Regions from separate parts of the Lactiplantibacillus sp. DA1 genome, predicted to be linked through region 1. Evidence: riboswitches for the same ligand, from Rfam matches in the RefSeq annotation. Region 1 holds a riboswitch; each other region holds the start of a gene.
The links. A riboswitch is a leader RNA that binds a small molecule or an ion and turns the genes downstream of it on or off. The one in region 1 is predicted to bind thiamine pyrophosphate.
Positions count from the first base shown of each region.

Region 1 (8,300 bases):
GCATCGCCTGTTGAATTTTGTTCAGTTACTTGAACAACTGTGGTCACTGGAATTATTTCAATGTCAGCTGTTTCTGGCTCGTGGGCGCGAACTAACAGTTCTTGCCCCTGATTAATCACAGCGATAACCCGATAGGTCTGCTTCTTCAACGTCATTACGCTCATGCCAGCTTCAATTTGTTCCATAGCGGTCACCCCCTTAGCAATAACTTTATTCCATTATACGAAAGCGTTACCAGTATTAACAGCTTTACGAATTGTTTTACACGTCAGCTTACAATATCTTGGATTAGTTATCGTTGCCATCACCATTTCAGATGTTTCACGTGAAACATTAATTAGTTTTGCGGCCGCACATTAAAAACGTGGTTATCCTACAATTCAGAATAACCACGCCCTATTTTATCAACTTGCTAGTCAATGCTATCTACGCCACACAAGCCCGCACAAACGCCGCAAACAACCGCGCCTGCATGGAGTTTACCTGTTGCATCATTTCCGGATGCCACTGGACACCCAACTGTAGACCACCAGCTGTCGCCTCAATTGCTTCAACAACCTGATCCGCACTTTGGGCCACCACCTGAAAGCCCGTTGCCACCTGTTTCACGGCCTGATGATGAAATGAATTGACCGTGATTGCGTCACTAGTGGTGCCTAAATATTCAGCTAAGGTCGTACCTGGTACGACCTCCACGTGATGCATGCCGTAAGCGGCCAATTGTCCTTGCATGTGTTTTAAGGTACCCTGACCAGCTGGCAGTTCACTCATATCCTGATAAAGATTGCCACCATAGCACACGTTTAAGATTTGTAAGCCCCGACAGATACCGAGCACCGGTTTACCAACGGCGTGGGTGGCACGAATCAGCGCAATTTCATACTGATCCCGTTCCGGATCTACCCCACCCAATTTAGGCTGGGGTTCCTCCCCATACGTCAATGGCGCCACATCTGCACCACCACAAAGTAGTAGACCATCGATCATTCCAACGTACTGTTCAATCGTCGTTGCGTCGGTCGTTACCGGTAATACCAATGGCACGCCGCCATTATTCGTTACTGATTTTAAATAATCACGATTCACATAATCACGGACCCGCCCTGGGAACATCTGGCTGTTCACTGTCACAACGCCTGGTGCGATTCCAATTATCGGTTTAACCATTCTGTCGCCCTCTCTCAAAAAAATCCCACGGTAACATGCGTATTACCAATGGGATTATCATTTACTTTTTACATCTAATTGTCAATGACTAAGCTCGCGATATTCGAGCTCGGTTGGTTTGACGATAATTCCCGTCAACCAGACGGCGATGCTCAGCCCAACCAATACTAATAGCGTCGTGCCACCAATGAAATCAATGGCCTGTAACTGATAATAGGCGACAATCCCCACAATCCACCAGCAAAAGTTCAACCAGTATGGTAACGTAGCGTGCCGCACAAAGTACGTGACGAAGATAATAGCATATAGCGGTGTGAAGACCGAACCAATCAAATACAGGAAGTTCTGATAATACGTCATGGCAACCGTCAGCGCAATCAATAGCCCAACTACCGTCACACCAACGGCTAATCGATTAACATGGCGGCTACCGGTCAGATTAGCCAAACTCGTGGCGGCCGAATAAGTATCTAAAAATGTCGTCGTCACCGTTGAGAAAACGATAATCAGCAATGCAACCAATCCTAAACCGGACCGCGTCAGCAATGCCGTGATATCAGTTTGCCCTGTCCGTAACACAACTAATAGCCCCGTCACAAACATCACTAAACTGCCTAACATATAGCCACCCGCGCTGACTAGTGCGACTGGTAAAGGACGATCAACACGCTGGGTATAATCACCAATTAGTGGCAACCATGAGAGTGCCATCGTAACGTTCAATTCCACTGCTTGCCCAAACGTCATACTAGTCGTTGATACCGACTGACTAGTTGTCGGTGCCATAAATACCATTACGAGCATTAACACCGTCCCGAGCACCAACAAGCCCACAACGGCATTGTTGATTTTGAACAGTAACTGACTACCCATGAGCAACCACGCAATAATCAAAATCGCCACGATGGTTGCCATTAATAGCGGACTTCGAAAGCCAAATAGCTTTCCACTAATACTGTTCATGGCTAACTGAGCATTGACGATCATCACCGCCGTCCAGCCAACGAGTTGCAAGGCGTTGAGTCCTGACGCTAGTAACACCCCGCCGCGACCAAAAGCCAGTTGAGCTGACGCTAGCGCGGACTGGTGCAATTTAGCCCCCAAATAGCCGGCTGGAACCAAGAACAGGCCACAGCCGATCAAGTGCCCCAATACAATCGCAGCCAATCCGCGTGTCAGCCCCAGTGGTGCCATCAGCGTACCTGTTAGGATTTCAGCAATTGAGATAGCCGCACCGAGCCACAGTAAAAATTGGCTCCGAAAAATCCCGTCATGTTTCATCAGTGCACCTCCGTAGCCGTGAGCATCGCCTTGACCGTGGCGGCCATATCGGGACTACGCGTTAACATTGAGATCACCGCAGCGCCAGCCGCACCAGTAGCCGCAATAACTGGCAGTTGCGCGACAGTAATTCCGCCAATGGCGACAACGGGACAGGATGCAGTCATGACTAATTGTCGCAACCCCGTCAGACCGACTACTGGATCCGCATCGGCCTTAGATGTCGTTGGAAAGATGGGACCACTACCAAGGTAGGCAATGCCTTTCAATTGGTTAGCAGTCTGCACTTCAGCTAAGGTTGAACAAGACAAACCGACAAACATTTGATTAGCGACCCGTTGAATAACTTGTGTCACCCGGTCGTCCTTTTGACCAACGTGGACCCCATCTGCTTGCAGTGCGAGTGCCAGCTCGACATCATCATCGACGATAAAGGGAACGTGCGCTTGCGCACAGCGTTCCCGCAATTGCTGCCCCAATGCAAAACGCTCAGCCGTAGTCAACTGGCTATTACCTTTATCTCGGTATTGGAATGCCGTGATGCCTGCATCCAAGGCCGTTTGGACGACCACATTTAGATCCTGTCCCGGCACGTCTTGTGTCCCGCACACAAAATAAGCACGTAATTGTGTGGGTTCAAATTTAAGCGTCATGAACGATCACCTGCTCACTTGGGGTTGCCCAATGATTCAACGGGCCATGACCATGCCCGACCTGGATACCATCCTGAATCGTCCCAGCAACGTACGCCTTAGCCGTTTTAATGGCCGCAGCCATTGACCGTCCTTTTGCTAATTCGGCGGTAATACATGCCGATAGAGTATCTCCCGTGCCGTGGGTCCGCACCGTATCAATCCGTGGAGCCGAAAGCCAAAAGGCGGTCCCGTCAGCCAACAATACGAAGTCATTAGCTAAATCAGGATTATCACCATGACCACCTTTAATAATGACATTGTCAGCACCTAACCCCTGTAGCGCATGTCCAGCTGTAACCATCGCTTGATTACTAGTGATTGCCTGACCGGTTAATCGTTCTGCTTCCGGCAAATTCGGCGTCACAACAGTCGCTAACGGGAGCAGTTCGTCGCGAACCGTTTTAATCGCATCCGCGGCTAATAACGCCGCCCCGCCTTTCGCAATCATGACTGGATCAACTGTTAGCGGCCCAAAATCAACTCGTTTCAAGTTCTCAACAACGGCATGGACGTGTTCAGCATCCGCAAGCATCCCCGTTTTGCAAGCGCGAATGTCTAAGTCAGCTGCTAACGAAGCAAATTGTTCGTCAATGAGCTTCGTTGGCATTGCCATAAAATCTTGGACTCCCAATGTATTTTGAGCTGTCACGGCAACGACTACCGCGGTACCAAAAACGTGACGCGCCTGCATCGTTTTTAAATCGGCCATGACACCGGCACCGCCGCCACTGTCCGTACCAGCAATCGTTGCCACTTGTGGAAATTCATTCATTAAATCTCGCGCTCCTTCATTATATTTAATCAACTTTAGCAATTGTTTGAATTTCTGACACTGTCACTAAGCTCAACCGGTCAATCAAATCAGTGGCAAATGTGGCGGGACGATCGGCCGTCAGCTGACTGGCGACCAGTTCCCCCGCCCCCGCTAAGACTAAGCAAGCCACTTGCGCCGCCTGGTAAATATCGGTTGGACTAACGGCTGTAAAAGCCGCGACGATACTAGAAAGTAAATCGCCCGAGCCCACGTGACGTTGGAAGAGCGGGGTACCATTAGCGACTTTAGCCACGTGCTGACCATCCGTAATAACATCAGTAGGTCCCGACAATATGACACAGCATTGGAATTGCTGTGCACAAGCTTGAGCAATTTCAACCAGGTCGCCCTGACCGCTCCCCGCATCAATGCCCTTCGCTTGCCAATCCATGCCAGCCAATGCCGCAATTTCACCAGCATTGCCCCGAATAACATCGACTTGAAAATCAGATAGTAATGCTAGCGCGACTTCTTTTCGATAAGGGACCGCCCCGACGGCCACCGGATCAAGAACGACTGGCTTATGATACTGATTAGCAAGCTTACCAACCACTCGCATTTGATCAATCTGGGTGGTGGTCAAGGTTCCTAAATTAATGCAAACTGCCCCGGCAATTTGGACCATCGTCTCCGCTTCTTGGACTTCAGCTGACATAATTGGCGAGGCCCCTAACGCGTTTAGCCCATTGGCAACGTCTTGAACCGTAACAAAATTGGCAATGTTAAAAACAATCGGATTGTGATCCCGTAAAGTATTCAATAATTGTAATTCCATAGCAATTCTCCTCCTCATTGACCGTCACGCCAATTAAAAACGGCCACCAATCAACATGCATTGATCCAGTGGCCGCTAACATTAGCTGTGACACTTTCCTACGCAAGTTTGAGCTTACAGGTTCAAAGGGATCGGTACTTACAGCACCATCTCAGCCCATTTTTGGACACCCCTAGTGTTTAAAAATATTCAATTACTAGCCTTAGTCTAACGATTGTAACCGCTAACGTCAACCTTTCCGTTAGCCGAATCACCCTCATTGCTGCTTAATTAATTAGGCATTAAAGTTTAAATTCACCGCCACAACCGGTTATAATAAAAAGCAAATATGTCTTTAAGGAAAGAGTGATTGAAGATGCAAGCACTGGTTGTGCCAGATCCATCCGCTCAAACTATAGAACAGCTGCAATGGCAAGAACGGCCCATGCCCAACCTCGGGCCAACTGAGGTGTTGATCAAGACCCAAGCAGTCGGGCTCAATCCGGTAGATTTTAAATTAGTTGCGGCGGGTAACGCCGCCTGGCAATATCCACACACACTAGGACTAGACACAGCTGGAATCGTGGAGGCGGTTGGCGCTGAGGTCACTAATTTTCGGCCTGGCGAACGAGTTTGTGGGCACGCTAATCTCGCCAATAATGGGACGTTTGCCGAATACGTGAGTTTACCAGCAGCCGTGCTAGCTAAGATTCCAACGACTATGAGCTTTGAAACAGCCGCCGCTAGTCTCTGCGCTGGATTGACGGCTTATCAGGCCCTCCTACGCAAAGCCAATTTAAATGCCGCGCAAACTGTGCTGATTCATGCAGGTGCAGGCGGTGTAGGCAGTATGGCGATTCAACTCGCGAAAGCTGCTGGTAAGACTGTCTTTACAACTGTTTCACAACACAAGCAAGCCTTCGTGGCACCACTGCATCCCGATGCCCAAATCGATTATCATCATGAAGATGTGACCACACGCATTCAAGACCTAACGCAGCAGCACGGTGTTGATCTGATCATTAATACCATTGGTCATGCTGATGCGGACCTACCGCGCTTAGCTTACAACGGCCAGCTTGTCTGTGTATTAGCAACTCCGGACCACTTTCTAAGTAATCAAGTGGTAACTATCAGTAAATTGGACCTCGGTGGCGCCCACCGTAGCGGTAACCCAGCGCAAGTTGCCGATCTTGGGCAAATGACCGCTGCCTTATTAGCTTTGGTCCAAGCTGGCAAGGTCGACCCACTAATTACTCAGGTCTTGCACCGTGACCAACTTGTAACTGGTTTGCAACAACTACAAGCTGGTCAAGTCGTTGGCAAACTCGTCGTGACTTTTGACGCCTGTTGATCTAAAAATGAAGATACGAAAAACGCAGTTCAAGGGCGGCCTTGAACTGCGTTTTTGGGGTGTCTGGTGATAACCGCAACGTGTGCGTATCGGCTGGGGTTACGACTACCATCGGATGGGCGGATGAGTCATGATCACCGCCGCTCAGTCGCCCATCGCCGATTAATCCCGACACCACTATCACTAATTTGATTAGACCTAGGCAAAAGTGGCCAATTGTGCCTTGGTCAACGTATCATTCATCCGACCACTACGGAAGCCGCCTAAGTCAAGGGTAACGTAGCGGAATCCAAGTGATTGTAATTGACGGTTAACGCGGTCGTTAAAGACTAAGAAATCACCAATCCGTGCTTCTGGTAATTCGATCCGCGCAATATCATCGTGGAAGCGAACCCGGACCGTTGGAAAACCTAAACTACGCAAATATTTTTCGGCGGCCATCACTTGAGCAATATTGTCATGTGTCAACGTCGTCCCGTATGGGAACCGTGAAGATACAGAGCATGACGCCACTTTATTCCAGTTCATCAAACCGAGTTCTTGTGCCAAGGCCCGAACGTCAGTCTTGAAGAAATCAGCTTCTTGTAACAAGCTCCGGGCCCCCGCTTCACTACGGGCCTTCAAACCAGGACGATAATCATTTTCATCATTCTTGATCATACCGTCTAAGACAGCGGCACTACCGTTATTAGCCGCAATGTCATTCAACCGGCTGTAGAACATCTTCTTCGCATAGTACCAGCTATCAGGCGTGTTGTTCTTGATGTGGTCATCGCTCAAGTAGTCTAGCGTAGTTCCTTGAACGTTAGCACCTAGTTCTTCGGCTAAACTCATCGCTTTATCGAATTCTTCATCCGTAAATAATTCAGAGTTCGCAACCACAGCGGTCACATTGTCACGGCCTAAAACATCGAGGGCCATCTTCAAAACTAAGGTACTGTCGATCCCACCAGAAAAGGCCACGGTGACCCGTTGTAAATCCTTTAATGCTGCTACTAACGTTGCTTTTTTTGTTGCTAATGTTGCCATAATAAAACCCTTCTTCTATTTAATTTAATTAATTCCAAAAAAGCCATGCATAAACCAAGCGGCAATTGCTGCCCCGACAAAGGGCGCAATTCCTGGCACAATGATACCGTATTGCCAATCACTATCGGCTTTATTGGCAATTGGTAAGATGGCGTGGGCAATCCGGGGCCCCATATCTCGAGCTAAGTTCATTGCGAACCCAGTTGGACCACCAAGTCCCATCCCAATGGCCCATACAAGTAGGCCAACGCCAATTGGCACGATTCCCGGCGTTTTAATCTCAGAAATCGCTAAAATACCCGAAATAAAAATAAATGTATCAAATAATTCCACAAAGAAATTCCGCGGTAAGTTACGAACGGCTGGTGCCGTACAGAATAAGTTCCGAATTGTAATGGGTGAAATCTCATCTGTTGAGGCTTTAAAATGATCAGCATACATGATCCAAACGATCACTGAGCCCACGACCCCACCAAGCACTTCCGCAACGGAATACGGAATAAATAAAGACCATGCGATATTTCCTAATAGACACTGCGCCAAAACCATTGCCGGGTTAATGCAAACATTGCCAAAAATGAATAAGGCAACGCTAATCCCAAAACCCCAAGTTGTAATGGCAAAAATATGACCGGAACCCCGATACTTGGTTCCCTTTAATACGGAACTACAATGAACACCCACCCCAAAAATAATCATTAGGGCTGTGCCCATAAATTCAGCAATCAACTGATGTACCAAAAAATTACGCCTCCTCATCTAATTGATCTACCGCCACTAAGGCTGCCTGGTAGACCGTTCTAAACGGAATATGAAATTGCTGCGCCAGCTGGGCACAATCCGCATATTCCGGCATCTTCTTCTCAATATCTTGATATGTCGCCACTTTAACTTGAACATCACCGTACGGCGTTGCGACCGTTAGGAAGTGCCGTTGCATAATAGTACGTTGCCACGTCTGGTAACGTACACCAATCGTCGTCGTTTCTTGTAAAATCAACTTAGTCAGCAAGTCCTTATCGTTAACGTTTCCCAAAACCGTTAACTTGGTCGCCGGCCGATCTTTCTTCATCTGAATGGGCGTGAAGAACACATCGTATGCGCCCGCCGTTAATAACTGGTTCATCACGTACCCCAGTCCTTCACCCGTCTGATCATCCAGATTAGCCTCAATCATTAAGACAGCATCGGCCGTCCGGTTAACGA
Region 1 covers NZ_JAWHTQ010000009.1:1,583-9,882, forward strand. Annotated here, with positions in the region: gene RXV91_RS13480 (HIRAN domain-containing protein) at 1-185, opposite strand, end outside; gene RXV91_RS13485 (hypothetical protein) at 163-360, shown strand; gene RXV91_RS13490 (gamma-glutamyl-gamma-aminobutyrate hydrolase family protein) at 427-1,167, opposite strand; gene cytX (putative hydroxymethylpyrimidine transporter CytX) at 1,249-2,448, opposite strand; gene thiE (thiamine phosphate synthase) at 2,448-3,101, opposite strand; gene thiD (bifunctional hydroxymethylpyrimidine kinase/phosphomethylpyrimidine kinase) at 3,091-3,915, opposite strand; gene thiM (hydroxyethylthiazole kinase) at 3,941-4,732, opposite strand; TPP riboswitch at 4,811-4,916, opposite strand; gene RXV91_RS13515 (zinc-binding dehydrogenase) at 5,088-6,065, shown strand; gene larE (ATP-dependent sacrificial sulfur transferase LarE) at 6,264-7,094, opposite strand; gene larD (D/L-lactic acid transporter LarD) at 7,119-7,835, opposite strand; gene larC (nickel insertion protein) at 7,840-8,271, opposite strand.

Region 2 (8,300 bases), on a different contig from region 1:
TTTTCAAAGTGTAGCTGATAGTCAATCAATGGCATCAGGCCGGTTAACTGGTGACTAATAATAATCAGCGTCTGCTTAGTTGCCGCTTGGGTGGTCTGTAATAACGCGACCAGGGCATTGATCGAATGCAAATCTAGCCCTTTTAAGGGTTCATCCATGAGTAGAACTGGTGACTGCATGATTAACATGAGCAGAATTTGTAGTTTCTTTTTCTGTCCCTCACTCAAAGTATAGATGACTTGTTCATCACGACCGGATAAGTTGAGTTGCACTAAGGCCGTTTGAATACGGTCCGCGGTAAAGTAGTCGCCATACGCATAGCGTTTACTTTGAGCCAGTTCTTCAGCGACCGTGATGTTTAAAAACTGGGTCTCAGCGTCCTGAAAAAGCAAGGCGACGTGGCGGGCATAGCGTTTGCGTTTTAGCTTGTCGATAGGTGTCCCTTCGTAACGAATTTCGCCAGTATAGGGATGCAGACGGACGAGGGCTTCAAATAACGTGGATTTACCACTACCGTTAGGACCCGTGATCAGCGTATTGTGTTGTGCTAACAATTGACGCGTTGTCGGTACTAATAGTTGGCGATCACCTGCCTGTAAAGTGACGTGATCAAGTTGAAAACAAGGGCGTTCAACGCGTTGCGGTGCTGACCATGACCGTTGTGGCTGCTCAGTAAAGGCTGAAAATAACTCAGACCAGGTGGTGCGGTCAATGAGCTGTAAGTGCTGGTCCTTGATTTGGACGACTTGATCGACGAGCTGTTCGTAACCTGTTAGGTCATGATCCGCCAAGATGATTGTCTTCCCATGTTGATTGCGTAGTTCCACGAGCCGGTCTAACAAGCCGGCTCGTGCGGCAGGATCGACACTAGCAAAGGGTTCATCAAGTAGGATGACATCGCTGTCCATAGCAACAATGATGGCAAGGGCCACCTTCTGTTTCTCGCCACCGGATAAATGATTTAAAAGTCGTGACTGCAAGTTTCGGATACCGACAAAGTCAAGTGCACTAAGTAAGCGGGCCGGTATTTGGTCACGAGGTACTTGTAAGTTCTCAAGTGCAAAAATTAGTTCATTTTCAACGGTATCCATGGCAAACTGCTGATTAGGATTCTGAAACATCATCGCGACGCGTTGTGTGCGCTGATTAGCGTTGCTAGCAGTTAATGACTGACCATCAAAGGTAATGGTGCCGTGAGCTGGAGTCAGGGGTAGTAAGCCTGCAATCAGCTTTAGGAGCGTCGACTTACCTGTTCCCGATGGCCCCGTCAATAGGATGAAACTTTGCCGTGGTAGTGTTAGGGTTACGCGATCCAGAATGGGTGTCGACGCCTGTGGATAGGTGTAAGTTAAATTATTCAGCACGATACTAGCCATTCGAGAAAGCCTCCATTTTATAAAGTGTATTAGTGCGTTGATTTTAAAACATGGCTGCGATCAAGTAGGTCAGTGATGGTTTTAGTTAGCAGACCCCCAAAAACAAACATCGAAATAAAGCGAACGACCACGTATAAGATTAAGAGCCATAGCTGTAATTTATAGTAACCATTACGGGCAAGGTCCCAACCAAAGGTGACCACAGTAGTTGTTGCGGCCGCAGCCGTTAAGCCTAACCAGTCATAGTGTTTGTAGCCAGTGACGATATAACCTAGTTCGGCCCCAAATCCTTGCACGACACCAGAAATCAATGTGGTGATGCCCCATTGACCACCGAAAAACATTTCGACGGTTGCTGCGAGGAGCTCACCTAGCGTTGCCGAACCCTTTAGTCGAATAAGGTAGCCAGCTAACATGCCGGGCATGCACCATAAGCCAAGTAGTAGTTCATTAGCCAGACCGCTTAGACCAAATGGTGTCAGGGCCGCACTTAAAATGTTATAAACAAAATTAGTCCCCATAAAGATGGCACCAAAGAAAATACCAATTAGTGCCAGTAAAATAATATCGTTCAAGTACCATGATTTAACCCATTTCATTGTTAAATCCTCCCAAAAGTAGTTTGTCATTCACGCATCTAAGCGACAAAAAACGCCTACCACGAGTATTGGTGGCAGGCGGCTAAGTCTGAATTGATGGTTCCCCAAATAAAAGCATTGCTCCCTGCGCTGGCATTGTCCAGATTCAGGTTCAATGGGTATTATCTCAGCCGTGATGGCACCCCAGTTGCTATGAATGATACGTTTAGTGTAACGGATAAGAGCGGTAAGCGCAATCAATATTCTCAGGATGAGAGCAAAGTATGATGAAAAGTCACAATTTTGTGGTTTACTATGGGTAAAGTAACTTAATTGATTAATAATCTTAGGAGGTATCTCGATGGCAGAATCAGTGTATGATTTTACAGAAACTGAGATGAGTGGTGCGTCGCTTGACTTGTCACAATATCGCGGTCAAGTCTTGCTAATCGTGAATACGGCTAGCAACTGTGGCTTGGCGCCGCAATTTAAAGGATTAGAAGAACTTTATCAGAAGTATCAGCAGGAGGGCCTAGTGGTCTTGGGATTGCCATCCAATCAATTTCATCAAGAAAAGGCGGATGACGATGAGACCCATGACTATTGTCAACGGCACTATGGGGTAACATTCCCCATGACCAAACGGGTGATGGTCAATGGTGATGACGCTGATCCGTTATTTACTTACCTCAAACAGGCGGCTGGCCATGGTCGAATCAAGTGGAACTTTACAAAATTCCTGATTGGTCGTGATGGCCGTGTGCTCGAACGCTACGCCCCAACGACAAGGCCGGCAACATTTGAAGCAGCGATTCGTGATGCCTTGGCTGATCGTTCAGAAGATTAACGATAATTTAACAATGATAGTTTAATTTAGAAGAAAGAAGTGGCTTAAGTTGGAAACTTATACGTTACGTGATGGTTTAACGGTACCTAAAATTGGCTTTGGAACATATAAACTGAATGGTGCTCATGGTGTGCAAGTGATCGACTCAGCGATTGATCGCGGCTACCGATTATTAGATACGGCCTTCAACTATGAAAATGAAGGGGCTGTTGGTGAAGCGGTTCGGCGTTCGTCAGTACCGCGTTCGGAACTCTTGATTTCATCAAAACTTCCTGGTCGCCACCACACCTACACGGAAGCTATCAATACGATTCAAGAATCATTATATCGAGCTGGCCTGGATTATTATGATTTATATTTGATTCATTGGCCTAACCCTAAGGAAGACCATTATGTTGAAGCTTGGCAGGCACTGATTGATGCCCAGAAGTTAGGCTTGATTCGTTCGATTGGGGTCTCGAATTTCTTACCAGAACATTTAGAACGGTTAAACAAAGAAACGGGTGTTTTACCCGTCATTAATCAGGTCGAATTACATCCGTACTTTAACCAGCAGGCACAACGGGATTATGATCAAGCACACGGTATTTTGACGCAAGATTGGAGTCCTCTTGGCCGGGCGAGTGAGATGCTTCAAAATGAGACGCTCAAAGAGATTGCAGCGCACTACCATAAAAATGTTGGTCAGTTGATTTTACGGTGGGAACTACAGTTAGGGACCTTGCCGATTCCGAAGTCGTCAACGCCGAGCCGTCAAGCAGGTAATATGGACGTGTTTGATTTTGAAATCAGTGCAGCTGATATGGCAACAATTAATGGCTTGAACCAAGCGGATGGTCGCTTGAATAATCAAGATCCAGCAGTGTACCAGGAATTTTAATTTGAATGATATAGAAAAAAGATAGCGACGTTGTGATGATAACTCGTCGCTATCTTTTTATGGACAACTGCTTGTTGATGATTGGTTTGTGATATCAGCGTAATCGCAATACATGGTGCAGTAGCGATTGGCTTTTTTAATCATACAAAATGCTAACTGTGTAGCTGTGAGCCACTATCTGGTAAAATGTGTTTATAGGTATGTTTTAAGGGCGGTTGGCTGTTTTCATCTTGAAAGGTCGTGGTAGTATGACAAATACGTTTCCCACACTAGGAAAGGTTTTCAGCCGTGGTCACTCTACCTGTTTGGTTTGCTTTCTTGCAAATCATTTTGAGCATCGCACTAGCGATGTATCAGGTATGGAACTCCAGAAACAAAAAATAGCCACCCCAAAACTTTGGCCGGTATTGGGTGACTGTTCTTTGATTATCTAAATTTAAAGCCAACTGCTCTTAGAGCGGGCCTTGATTCAAGTCGGTATTAACGTACCGGCTTTTTTACTGCCTTTATTTTAACACGTATACGCTTCAGAAAGTGTATTTTTGATTCAAAAAAATAAAGATAAGCTTCCGATCGATTGGCATAACTATTTTATTACGCGCGCTTAACCGCGATTACCTTAACTTGATAAGCCCCGTTCGGTGCGTTCACAGTGACCACATCGTCAACAGTATGATTAGCGAGCGCTTGACCGATGGGAGATGTGAATGAGATTTTTTGTTGTTCGAGATTGGCTTCCTGTTTCCCCACTAATTGATAGGTGATTTGGTCATGATCATCCAGAAATTCAATGGTCACGAATTTACCGATATCGAGTTGATCGTTGTCAGCCGGTTGGACGATTTGGGCGTACTGCAACTGCTTGTTGAGATAACGCAGGCGACTTTCTAAGCGACCCAAGTCTCGTTTGGCACTACTATACTCGGCATTTTCAGAACGATCACCCAGTGCTGCTGCTGCAGCCAGAATTCTGATTCGCTCGGGCCGTTGTTGCTTTAAGTCCTCAATTTCCTGTTCGATGGCATGGTAGCCGGCCGCAGTCATTTTGTTAAAAGTTGGTTCCATAGCAAAAACCTCGTCTCCGTTGAATTTCTGGGAATAGTTTACCGCAAATGTGATTAGAATGGTACCAGCTAGTCGATAGCTGATATTAATCACAATCACGCAGGTGATTAATATACAGCATGATACCGCTAGTGACGGCGGTCAGGGCGATGCCAGCAAGCAGACTAATGAACGGCTGATTTGTCGCAATCAGAAAGTAAAATAGGGCGGTGAAACCGATTAATTCGAGGAGTGCCCACAGGCCAAGGTAGCGCCATGACCGTTTGGGTTTGTCTGCCATTGGAGTGCTGACATTAACAGATAGAACAATCATGGTAAAAACGGCAATCATCAGGACAATATACAACGGATTGTCGTACGTAAAGGCCTGCTGAAGATTGTTTTTTTGCCAGCCTTGCCAAAATAAAATCAGTAAGATAGCACTATTCTCAATTAACAACGTGGTGCGAATGTTCTTGAAATTTTGTAAAATTAAACGTTCGTCACGAATCTTTTTCATGGTAGGGATCTCCTAACTGAGTTCGACCCAAAAGACAGTATCGAGTGTTTGGTTGAGTGCGTGACAGAGGTTGAGGCAGAGTTTCAGTGATGGGTTATAGGTGCCCTTTTCAATCAAGCTCAGGGTTTGACGGGTGATGCCAGTCTTGCTGGCGAGTTCTTTTTGTGAGAATCCGGCCATTAACCGGTATTGCTTGACATGATTCGCGGTTAACACCTCCCTTTATGTAATATATATCTTCCGTACAAAGTTAATTTTAGCCGTTACCAATTGCAATGTAAATATTGGATAGTTTGATTGAAACGTGAACAAATAAATGGTTGGCGTAGGTGTATGAGCGCAAAAAAAATAGCCAATGGCTTTGCAGCCTTGGCTAGTCGTGGAGTTTCTCACGTTCCACGGAGTTACGAACATGTTAAGTATAGGCAAAATTATCGAAAAATACAATTAATTTATTAAAGGAGTTTGGCTTGACAGTTTAACAATGATAACGATTGCAAAAAATAAAAGTGAAATATTTCAGACAAACCTCTTGAATTTTAGTCTAGACCAATATACAATTGGACTATACCAAACAAAGAGGGAGTCAGTTAATTATGAAAGTTATCGTAGTAAAGGATCAAGCTGCCGGCGGAAAAGAAGGCTACAAAGTATTTAAGAATGCTTTAGACAATGGTGCGAAAGTATTTGGGTTGGCAACTGGTTCGACACCCGTTACAACTTACAAAGAAATCGTTAATAGTGACTTAGATTTCAGTGACTGCACATCCGTTAACTTGGATGAATACGTTGGGATTGCACCAGACAACGACCAAAGTTATAAATACTTCATGCAAACACATTTATTCAATGACAAGCCATTTAAGGAATCATTCTTGCCAAACGGTTTAGCTTCAGATCCAGAAGCTGAAGTTAAGCGTTACGACAAAGTGATTGACGAACACCCAATTGACTTACAAATCTTAGGGATTGGCCGTAATGGTCACATTGGTTTTAACGAACCAGGTACTCCTCGCGATATTACGACGCACGTGGTTGATTTAACTGAATCAACGATTGAAGCTAACGCGCGGTTCTTCGCCAGCGAAAATGATGTTCCTAAGCAAGCTTTCTCAATGGGCTTAGCTTCCATCATGAAGAGCAAGCATTTATTGCTCGAAGCCTTCGGCGAAAACAAGGCTGATGCGGTTAAGGGTATGATTGAAGGTCCAGACACTCCTGAATTACCAGCAAGTATCTTGCAAAACCATCCAGACGTTACCGTTATCATTGACGAAGCGGCTGCTAGCAAGTTAAGCAAGAAGTATTAATTTTAATTAAGCTAAAAATGATTTGAAAGCCGTGCTTCATAACGATTGCGTTGTGAAGCACGGCTTTTTAATAAGTACTCATGTAAAGTAAAAAATGATTCGACTACTAGGATAGTTAGCAGTCGAATCATTTTTGGCTTATTTATAGATTTTGTCCTTTTTCCCAAGTCGTTTTCGATAACAACAGCCCTTGCTTAACCAAAGTATCAAACAACGCATGGGTCCGGTTGGAAATTTCGGCGGCGGTTTCGCTATTGGCTTTGGTCAAGAAATCGGTCGGATTGCCGGCAATGGCTGCGTCGGTTGCGGCAACCCGGCTACGGGCATATGATTGACAACCGTCGCGATAGGCATTGACCGTTTCAGAAAATTCATGCCAGTGTGGTTCAATCAAGACGGAGAGCGTTTTTGATAACCAGTAGACGTTATCAACGCTGACCGTGCTAGTTGTATTGCGATAATCAATCGGCGTGTCATTGATGTTGGTAAAGAAGGGCACGTATGGGGCGTAAGCGAAGAAACCTAGTGCGATCCATTGAATGGCGGCTTGCTTAGCAGGTACGTCATTCCGGATTTGCAGAATAGATGAGCACTGATTGCGATCCATCGCGATAGACCGGTAACGTGTTTGTTCACGGGCGTTACCAGAAGCGAAAGTGCCAAATGGATCGTAAGGCGTCCCGTTATAGTGTGAAGACAAGAAGAACTGGACGTCTTCAATAGCCAATTTTTTGTTTGGTTGTCGGAATAGCGGCATGTTTTGATCAGTGGGATTCTGTTGGATTTCGGGATTAAATAGTTTTTGACCATACCATGTCCGTGGAGTGTTGTAATAAGCATCCGCCTCACTTTGGGTACCGAAGATTTCACGGAAATTAAAGTGACCGGGTGTTGGGTTGAGGTGATACTTTTCAACGAAGTCCACTAAATCACTGGCACCTAGGAAATTGTCGGTATCGTTGAGATCCATCTCTTGCACCACGGTTTGGTTGGGAACAATTGCGTAGGTGTCTTCGGGCATCCGAACTGCCCCCCAATGGTGACCACCAGCGGTTTCGAACAACCAGATATCATCGTGATCGTTAAAGGCGATACTGTTGCTTTCACCAGTCCCGTATTTTTCGATTAGGGCGCCTAAGCGTTGGACACCTTCCTTAGCACTTTTAATGTAGGGTAAAACGAGGGTGACCATGGCTTCTTCATCTACGCCATCATGGACGAGCGGATCGTAACCGAGTACGCGGGCATTGGTGGCAGTGGTTTCAGTTGCGCTCATCCCGACGTTTAATTCGTTGATCCCAGCTTCCTCGTACTGCCCATCACTTTGATCGGCTTGGGGGGTTGCGGTGTAGCGGTAGGCATGATCAGGCAGCGGAACGGTGACGCCGGTAGTTACGGAAGTGTAGCTGGCGTTAGTTTGGTCGTGGGCTTCGTGCACAATAAACTTAATCGGATTAATTGGGCCGTAGCCATCTTCGTTGCGGGCAACGATGGTCGAACCATCCATGCTAGCAGCTTTCCCAACCAATATTTCGGTACAATCTGAATCTTTCTTCATTAATAGGTCACTCCTTAGTTATCTATAAGTATAGGAGCTTGGTGGCGAAATTCAACGGCATCTTGAATTTTAGCGACAAAATAATAAATTGATGAGAATCATATCGGTCATAAAGTGTGTCGATTAATTAAAATCATTTGTGAAAATGCAATCATAACTGATACGGACAATTTATCGATATTGCTAT
Region 2 covers NZ_JAWHTQ010000007.1:138,115-146,414, reverse strand. Annotated here, with positions in the region: gene RXV91_RS12150 (ABC transporter ATP-binding protein) at 1-1,376, opposite strand, end outside; gene RXV91_RS12145 (ECF transporter S component) at 1,406-1,975, opposite strand; TPP riboswitch at 2,078-2,171, opposite strand; gene RXV91_RS12140 (glutathione peroxidase) at 2,316-2,801, shown strand; gene RXV91_RS12135 (aldo/keto reductase) at 2,851-3,681, shown strand; gene greA (transcription elongation factor GreA) at 4,276-4,746, opposite strand; gene RXV91_RS12125 (hypothetical protein) at 4,832-5,245, opposite strand; gene RXV91_RS12120 (helix-turn-helix transcriptional regulator) at 5,258-5,461, opposite strand; gene RXV91_RS12115 (glucosamine-6-phosphate deaminase) at 5,842-6,555, shown strand; gene RXV91_RS12110 (C69 family dipeptidase) at 6,698-8,113, opposite strand.
Region 2: it holds a riboswitch for thiamine pyrophosphate, as region 1 does, so the genes downstream of both, RXV91_RS12145 (ECF transporter S component) here and thiM (hydroxyethylthiazole kinase) in region 1, are expected to answer to the same signal.

Region 3 (8,300 bases), on a different contig from region 1:
GTTGCTCAGACAAAGCAACCAGGCAATATTGATCGGCCCGTTCGAGCCGCGACAGCTGACGCAACGGCAGTTAAATTAGCCAAGACTAAGACTGTGAAGCCGGCAAAAGCGATGTCAAATCGTAAGTCAACAGCAACGCATAAGCAAGCGACGTTGCCGCAAACTAATGATGACCGTCAAGCTAGCGTTGTGGCCGAGATACTTGGATTGATTACTGCAACCTTGTTGGTGGGGCTGGGGGCGCTTCTAAAGAAACGTCGTGATTAGTTTTTACTGGAGGCGTTAATATGACGGCTTTAATTGATATCCGAGGCCAGAAATTTGGTCGCCTGACGGTCATTAAGCGTAGTGGGACCGCTGCAAATGGTAATGCACTCTGGTTGTGTCGATGTAGTTGTGGCAATACGACAAGGGTAGATTCATACGCATTAAGGCATGGTCGCGCGAAAAGTTGCGGCTGTTTAACACGGGAAGAACGCGCACGTTTAATTCGGCGTAATCCAAAAGCGGTTGCAAGTATGGGGCGATTGAGCAATCTAAAGATTCGTGATCATCACACCGATTTACCATCGAAAATCATGTCTAAGCGCAATAAAAGCGGTGTTATCGGCGTTAGTTGGGACACTAATGCCCAAAGATGGGTGGCGACATTTTTCTACAAAGGCACCTACCTATTACACAAGCCATTTCTTCATTTTGAAGACGCCGTTATTGCACGCCAGACGATGGAAAGACGTTATTTAAATAAAGAAGTTAACTAATTGGTGTTAAATTAAAGTTCTCCTTTGATTAGGGTTATCCCTTGTCAAAGAAGAACTTTTTTGGCTTGAAGTGTCTGTTGCTATCAATCAAGTTTTTATTCAATTACTAGCAACAGATATTTTAGACCCATAGTTAACGATTAAATCAAAAAGCTAGGTGATACAGATTATCAAATTTCGTCACTTAGGTTTTAAATAAAAGCTTGTGCAGCATCGCTTATTTTTAGTTTTCGGTTGATTTGATTGAAATAATCAGTGTTAATAATAACTAATTATTCAGCTATATCTAGAGTTTTATCATCACTCACTGGTGTGTTACTCTTAATGACTGTTGAATCGCCAATTACTCTGTCGATAAGCTTGTTCCCAGAATTGCCATTCGAGCTCACAACTGCGTAAAAAGCGCTGTTCAACAATATTAAGACGATTGTTTTGATATAATTCAGCTTGCTCATCAATCAAAGCAAATAAGTGGTCATCTAAATTCGTACTGGATTGTTCTGTCGTTGATAAGTTCGCGTAGAAATTTATCCAGGGTGTGAAAGGGTTATCAGGACGGTTACAGCCAGCGGCAACAAGTTGTTGCCCAATTACATGATAAGTCCATGGACATGGGAGCATGGCCGCAACGATGTCAATTAAATCACCTGTGCGCATGGCGTTATACATATGTTCATTATAAAGATAGGTCATTGGGGCTTGTTCGGCATGCTGAAGGTGTTCATACTCCACGCCAGCAACGTTGCAAAAGTTATGGTGGGGATGAATTTCGCTATTTAAAATAAAATCAATTTGGTTGGCAAACAGGGCCATGGTTGCACGATCTGTACTTTTTTGAATGGCACCTGCATAGACTTTAATAAAAGCGTTAAGATAATTAAAATCTTGTTCAACATAAAAAGTAAGTGCGGCTGCCGGTAACTGGCCAGCAGCAATGCCAGTGACAAATGGATGCTGGCTAATTGCGTTGAGAATTGGCTGAGCATTTGTTTTTAATTGTGTCGAAAATAGCATTGGTGAGACTCCTTTATTTAGATTGATAAACATCACGGTTGAGTTGATGTTCGTTTGCAGCAATAAGAATAGCCGTGGTGGTGTCACCAACGACGTTCAATAAAGTTCTAAAGATACCGGCAATCCAGTCAATTCCAGCCAATAGACCAATAGTTTCAAGTGGTAATCCAAGCGTGGGAACGATGATAGTTAAGGCAACAAGTCCACCACCGGGGACGACTACAGTTCCTAAGCAGGCAACAATCGATAGGGTCACGATTCTGAGCATCGTGATAATCGGCAGATTAAGTCCATAGAATTGACTCAAAGTGACACATGCTAAGGAAAGATACATTGCTAGGCCGTTACTATTTAGGGCCATGCCTAATGGTAATACTAATTGACTAATTGATTCTTGGATTCCAAGCCGTTCCTCGGCATCAGTCATTTCAATGGGAAGTGTTGCGGCTGAAGAAGTTGTGGTCATAGCAACCATTACAATTCTAGTGAATCCATGCAGAAGACCACGGAGCGGCAAGTGGGCATTACACATGACTAACGCAAATAAGCCGGTTAAGAAAATAAAACTACTACCAGCGAGTAAGATCAAAAACTTAGCTAGTGGTAATATGATGGTGACACCGTTAGTTGCAGTGACCCAAGCCATCAAAGCGCCAATTCCAAATGGTGCCAAGTGCATAATTAGGGTGATAAGTCGGATAAACAAATGATTGAGCCGATGAATCATAACCAAAAAACTGTCATACTGATGATGGCGATTTTCTTGACTAAGTACAATTCCAAGCAGGCTGGCGAAAATAATGATTTGAATGGTGTTGCCTGTTTGCAAGGCATCAAAAATATTTGTTGGAAAAAAAGCTAAGATTGTTTGATTAATCGAAGGATGATGATTAAGTAAATGGTACTGAGTGGCCTGCGATAACGGCAAGTGGAGATCATGACCAGGTTTGAACCACCAGCCAACGACTAGTCCAATCAAGGCTGCAACTAGGGTTGTTACGGCAAACCATCCTGCTGTTTTAATACCCAGGCGTCCTAATTCATGGCCTGGTAAATTTCCAATAGCTTCGATGACAGAAAACAAAATCAATGGGGTGACGGCCATTTGAATGAGCCGTAAAAACACCTCACCAATGAGTTTAATCCCAACGATGTGTTGTCCACCAATAATGCCAAGTAGACTACCAATCATCATGGCAATTAATATTTGAGTGGTTAAGGTTATTTTTGTTAACATCATTAACTTCCATTCATAAATAGGCTTGCTGGTGCAAACTAGCAATTAATACTTTTATACCCGTTACTAAATCTTCAGGTGCAGTGTATTCTTGTGGACAATGACTATAACCATGATTACTTGGAACAAAAATCATGGCAGTCGGGATTGATGAACTAATAATCTGGCTGTCGTGGCCGGCGCCTGAAAAAAGTTGTAGGTAAGGTAATGATAATCGTTGTGCTAAATCAATATTAGCTGTCAACATTGGTTTAGATAAGCATGTACTTGGTACTTTGAGGGTGGATTCAATTGTGACGTCGGTTAATTTATTAAGCAGTGCAGTTAATTGCCGGTTGAATACGGTCATTGTGGCATTGCTAGGAGTACGAAAGTCTACAGAAAATTGCATGGTACCGGCAATCGCGTTAGTCACATTAGGAACTACTTTTATTTTACCGACTGTAAGTATTAAGTCATTATGATGAGCAGCTAATTGATATAGACTCGTGATTAAGTGACTTCCTAGTTTAACTGCATCTTGGCGTTGGTTCATGGGCGTTGTTCCTGCATGATTGGTCACACCGTGAGCCGTGATTAACAATCGTTGTTGGGCTACAATACCTTGAACCAGGCCAATTTTTTTGCCGGCCGTTTTTAAGCGTGGTCCCTGTTCAATATGCAATTCTGTAAAAGTCGTGGGTCGGGTGCAATAAGCGACTTGTTGGTCAGCGTGATGACCGAGTTGCGCTATGGCGATTTTTCGAGCCGACGCAAATGATGTGCCAGTAGCATCGATTAAGTAATCAGGCAGTTGATGTGTCATTAAATAAGTCGACCCGGTAAAGGCTGCGTTAAACCGACTCCCTTCTTCTTCACTAAAAGCGATTAATCTAAGTGTGACCGGTGGTGGCCCCTTAAGTGTAATCAGCCGACGAATCGCACACAGACCGCCCAAAATACCATATAGGCCGTCATATTTACCGCCATTAACGACTGTATCCATATGGGACCCGGTTGCAATCGTTCGTGTCTGATCACGGCCTAAAAAATCGAGGTAAATGTTACCCACTGCATCAACAGTAGTCTGGGCCCCCAACTGGTGGCCCAGGTCTAGTAGCCGTTGTTGATTACGCAACCAGGCCTGATTATATACGAGTCGGTTTTGACCATGCGGATTGTTGTGAGTAAACTGTGCCAACAACTCGGTAATAGTATTGGTGAGTGTCATAGTCATTTGGAAGAACTAATCCCAGTGAGTGGGGAAGAGGCCACTGCTTGAGTTGTTAAAACACGACCGGGCTGAGCGAGGAAGCCTTGCCGGCCAGCTTGAACAGCATTTTTAAATGCCGCCGCCATGAGGGGGATATTGCCAGCTGTTGCCATTGCCGTATTGGCCATTACAGCTGCTGCCCCGATCTCCATAGCTTCGGCGGCATGACTTGGGCGGCCAATGCCGGCATCAACAATAATTGGTAAATCAATTTCATTGATCAGTATTTTAATTAACTCACGGGTAGTTAAACCTTGATTTGTTCCAATTGGTGCTCCTAATGGCATAATGGCTGCTGCGCCTGCTGTCATGAGCTGTTGGGCAATGTTCAAGTCAGGCAACATATAAGGAAGCACTGTATAGCCTTCATTGGCAAGAATAGCAGTGGCTTTGACTGTCGCCGCGTTGTCCGGTAGCAGGTATTTTTTATCAGGGATAACCTCTAATTTAATAAAATGACTACCACTCAGCTCACGAGCTAGGTGCGCCATTCGAACTGCTTCATCAACGGTCGTGCAACCAGAAGTGTTTGGAAGAATGGTGATCCCATCTGGAATATAATTGAGAATATTTGTTTCATCTTGATTAGTTCGTCGCAATGCCATGGTAATGATTTGTGCACCGGCTTGTTTAACAGCAGCATCGATGAGTTGATATGAATACTTGCCTGAGCCGAGAATAAAGCGGGATGTGAAGTGTTTATTACCAAGAACTAAGTCGTCATTTAATGCGTGCATATTAATCAGTTCCTTTCATTTATGAATCAATTATGATCGGTGCATAAGTAAGCGTAGAATCACATTTGCTTCGTGCCCAGCACATGTCATTACTCGTGGGGCCATTAACCCTTCGTTGCCTGCAGTCATACCGTCGCCACAAATGTAGACATTGGGGAGCGGATGGGTCGTCTTAATGGTATTAGCAGAATGAATGCCAGCCAACCCGTTGCCCATCACCAAGGGCTTATTTGGAAAGTGTTGGGTGATACCGTCCAATAGCATCGCTTTAGCGGCCGGATCATCGAAGGCTTCACAGACGATATCACAATCAGCAAAGCACACCGCAATATTAGCTGGAGTGACTTTAACATTGAGAGTCGTGACCGCGATGAATGGATTAAATTCCAATAAATTTTGTTGTAGTGCTAGCACTTTGGGCATCCCAATCTGACTAATTTTGAATTGTTGACGATTGAGATTACTTGGTTCGACGTTGTCAAAGTCAATGAGTGTTAAGTGACCGATGCCACTACGCGCTAACGCAATGGCGACATTAGAACCTAATCCACCTGCACCAGCGATTGTAATATGAGCTTCCTGTAGGGGAACAGTCGAATTAGCGACATTGCGTTCTTTCATGCCCAAATAGAATGTTTTTATAGGGCTTCCTTCAAAATTAATGGTCATTGATTTGGTCCTTTCGTTTTAACCACCACCAACAAAAGTGATGAGTTCGATACGATCGTTAGCATGTAGTAACGTACTTGTAAATTGGTTATGATGAATAATGACGCCATTTATTTCTGCGACAATATTTTGTGTGGTTATATTTTGCTTCAATATGAGCTGGGCAAGTGTTTGACCAGCAATGTAGGTGATTTTAGTGCCGTTTAAAATAATCAAAAAAACTCCTTTCACCGAAGAAAGGAGAAAATGTACAATCCAAATAAAACCATGCTCATTTGGATTGGCGTCGTTCTTCCTTCGGTAGTACTAGCTACATCAGGTTCAGTGGGTATAATCTCAGCCATGTTGGCACCCCAGACGATATATAGTTCAATTTGAAGTTAGTGACCCACCTCCTTTAAGTGCCGTTTTAAGGTTTTGACTTTAGCGGTTATATTTTCTGCTTGCATAATTTCACTAATCATAGCCACACCGGCTAATTTAATGCCATTCAAATCAACTAAACGTTGATCGGTAATACCACCAATAGCCACTACTGGAATTGTAACCGTGTTGGTGATGGCGATGAGTGTGTCGATCGAAGTTAGTTGAGTGATAACCTTGGTAGTGGTTGGATAAATTGCACCAACACCTAAATAATCTGCACCGGCTCGCATGGCGGCCTGAGCTGCAGCTGGTGTTTTGGCAGAGACTCCTAAAATTTTGTGGGTGCCTAAAATTCTACGGGCAATAGTAACGGGCAACTCAGCATCACCAATATGGACGCCAGCAGCATCTATGGCCTGACAAATGTCAATTCGATCGTCAATGATTAATGGCAAATGGTAATAGTCAGTAATGATTTTGACTTTTCGTGCTAGTTCGTAATAACGACGCGTAGTTACTTCTTTTTCTCGCAATTGAACTAAGGTAACGCCGGCTGCGCAAGCTTGATCGATCTTATTAAGAAATTGGTCATCTGAAAAGTGATATCGATTAGTGACCAAGTATAGTTGGTAGTTCATTTATTTGCCTCCATTTCAAAAAAGCAGTCTCTATTACTACGTGCGTAAAAAGAGACTGCTCCAAAAATATGTCAGCATATTCCTAGTGCGTCTTCCTGCGCAGGTATTAACCAGATCAGGTTCAATGGGTATAGTCTCAGCCAAACGGCACCCCAGACACAATAATTATTTAATTTAAAGCCAAGATAGCATATTAATGACATTGATGCAATCAGATTGATGAATTGTTTAATTTGATCGTGTAATTAAGATAGGTGTGAGGTGGTTCATAAACTGAGAGATTGTCTAAGCTAATAGTAGTTAACAAATATATGGATTTTTGGGAAGTGGCACAGAAAATGGCGTTAAATGATTTGAAAGTAACCCAATGGAGTTGTGGGGTATATGTGATTGTAAGTTTGCTAGTTTTAATCGTGATCATCGCAGTTTATACTGCGATGATCATAAAAAGTGAGCTGTGAGCTTGGTCAATCAATTTGTTCCTTATGCCGCTTTTGACGTCTTAATAAGTTACATGTGTTGATTTAATTTAGTCATGGATGGCTGAATCGTTAGTTTTTTGACAGAATTAGTAAGCGGCAAAAGATGAGTGCACTACTGGCAACCGACTCAATCCGTTTTCGAGTTTTAAGATTCTTCCGGTATAATAAAGCATAACTGATGACTAGGGGGATAATCATATGATTGAAATTCACGAATTGACAAAGCGTTATGGGGAGAAGACGGCATTAGATCAGCTCACTTTAACTATTGCACCCGGCCAGATTTTCGGCTTCTTAGGCCACAACGGTGCTGGTAAGTCAACGACCATCAAAAGTTTAGTCAGTATTATTAAACCAACAAGTGGCACAATCACGGTTGATGGCTTAGACCTTGAACAGCAGCGACAAGCTGTTAAGGAAAGGATCTCGTACGTGCCAGACACACCCGATATTTTTCTCCAACTTTCAGCGATGGAATATTGGGATATGATTGCTGCGGCCTACCAACAATCAGAGACTGCGCTTGAACAGCGGCGGCAACAGTTGGTGGCACTGTTCGATATGACCGACCACGCTGAGGAACCGATGGCTAGCTATTCACATGGGATGCGCCAAAAAGCCATTTTGATTGGGGCACTACTCCCTGATCCTGACATTTGGATTTTGGATGAACCGATGCAAGGACTAGATCCACAAGCCGCTTTTGATTTAAAAAATTTGATGAAGGCCCATGCGGCTAAAGGCAAGACAGTCATCTTTTCAACCCATAATCTGGATACGGCTCAACAGTTATGCGACCGTTTAGCGATTTTGAAGCAGGGACAATTGATCTATACCGGTTCGGTTGCGCAATTACTAACTCGATATCCGCAACAATCGCTTGAGGAAATTTATTTACAAATGGCTGGGCATCTAACAGATAATCACTTAGTCGATGCGATTGAGGGTGAGCGTGATGAATAAAAGCCAGCTACGTGTTTTGTTAGCCGTTAATCTCAGGTTGTTAAATCCGCAACTAACGGATCGGTTACGTAAAAAAGGGGCCTCGGGGCCGGCTCTAAGTAGGAAGCTAATGCGGCAGTTTTACTTGAACGCCTTGATGTTTCTTGGTATCTATGGCTTGACGATGCTTGCTTTTGATTTT
Region 3 covers NZ_JAWHTQ010000002.1:2,905-11,204, forward strand. Annotated here, with positions in the region: partial or broken gene RXV91_RS02580 (mucus-binding protein) at 1-267, shown strand, start outside; gene RXV91_RS02585 (alcohol dehydrogenase) at 288-761, shown strand; gene tenA (thiaminase II) at 1,083-1,775, opposite strand; gene RXV91_RS02595 (dicarboxylate/amino acid:cation symporter) at 1,789-3,015, opposite strand; gene RXV91_RS02600 (Zn-dependent hydrolase) at 3,026-4,222, opposite strand; gene RXV91_RS02605 (thiazole synthase) at 4,225-5,001, opposite strand; gene thiF (sulfur carrier protein ThiS adenylyltransferase ThiF) at 5,032-5,670, opposite strand; gene thiS (sulfur carrier protein ThiS) at 5,689-5,901, opposite strand; TPP riboswitch at 5,945-6,036, opposite strand; gene thiE (thiamine phosphate synthase) at 6,051-6,674, opposite strand; TPP riboswitch at 6,750-6,839, opposite strand; gene RXV91_RS02625 (ABC transporter ATP-binding protein) at 7,355-8,119, shown strand; gene RXV91_RS02630 (ABC transporter permease) at 8,112-8,300, shown strand, end outside.
Region 3: it holds a riboswitch for thiamine pyrophosphate, as region 1 does, so the genes downstream of both, thiS (sulfur carrier protein ThiS) here and thiM (hydroxyethylthiazole kinase) in region 1, are expected to answer to the same signal.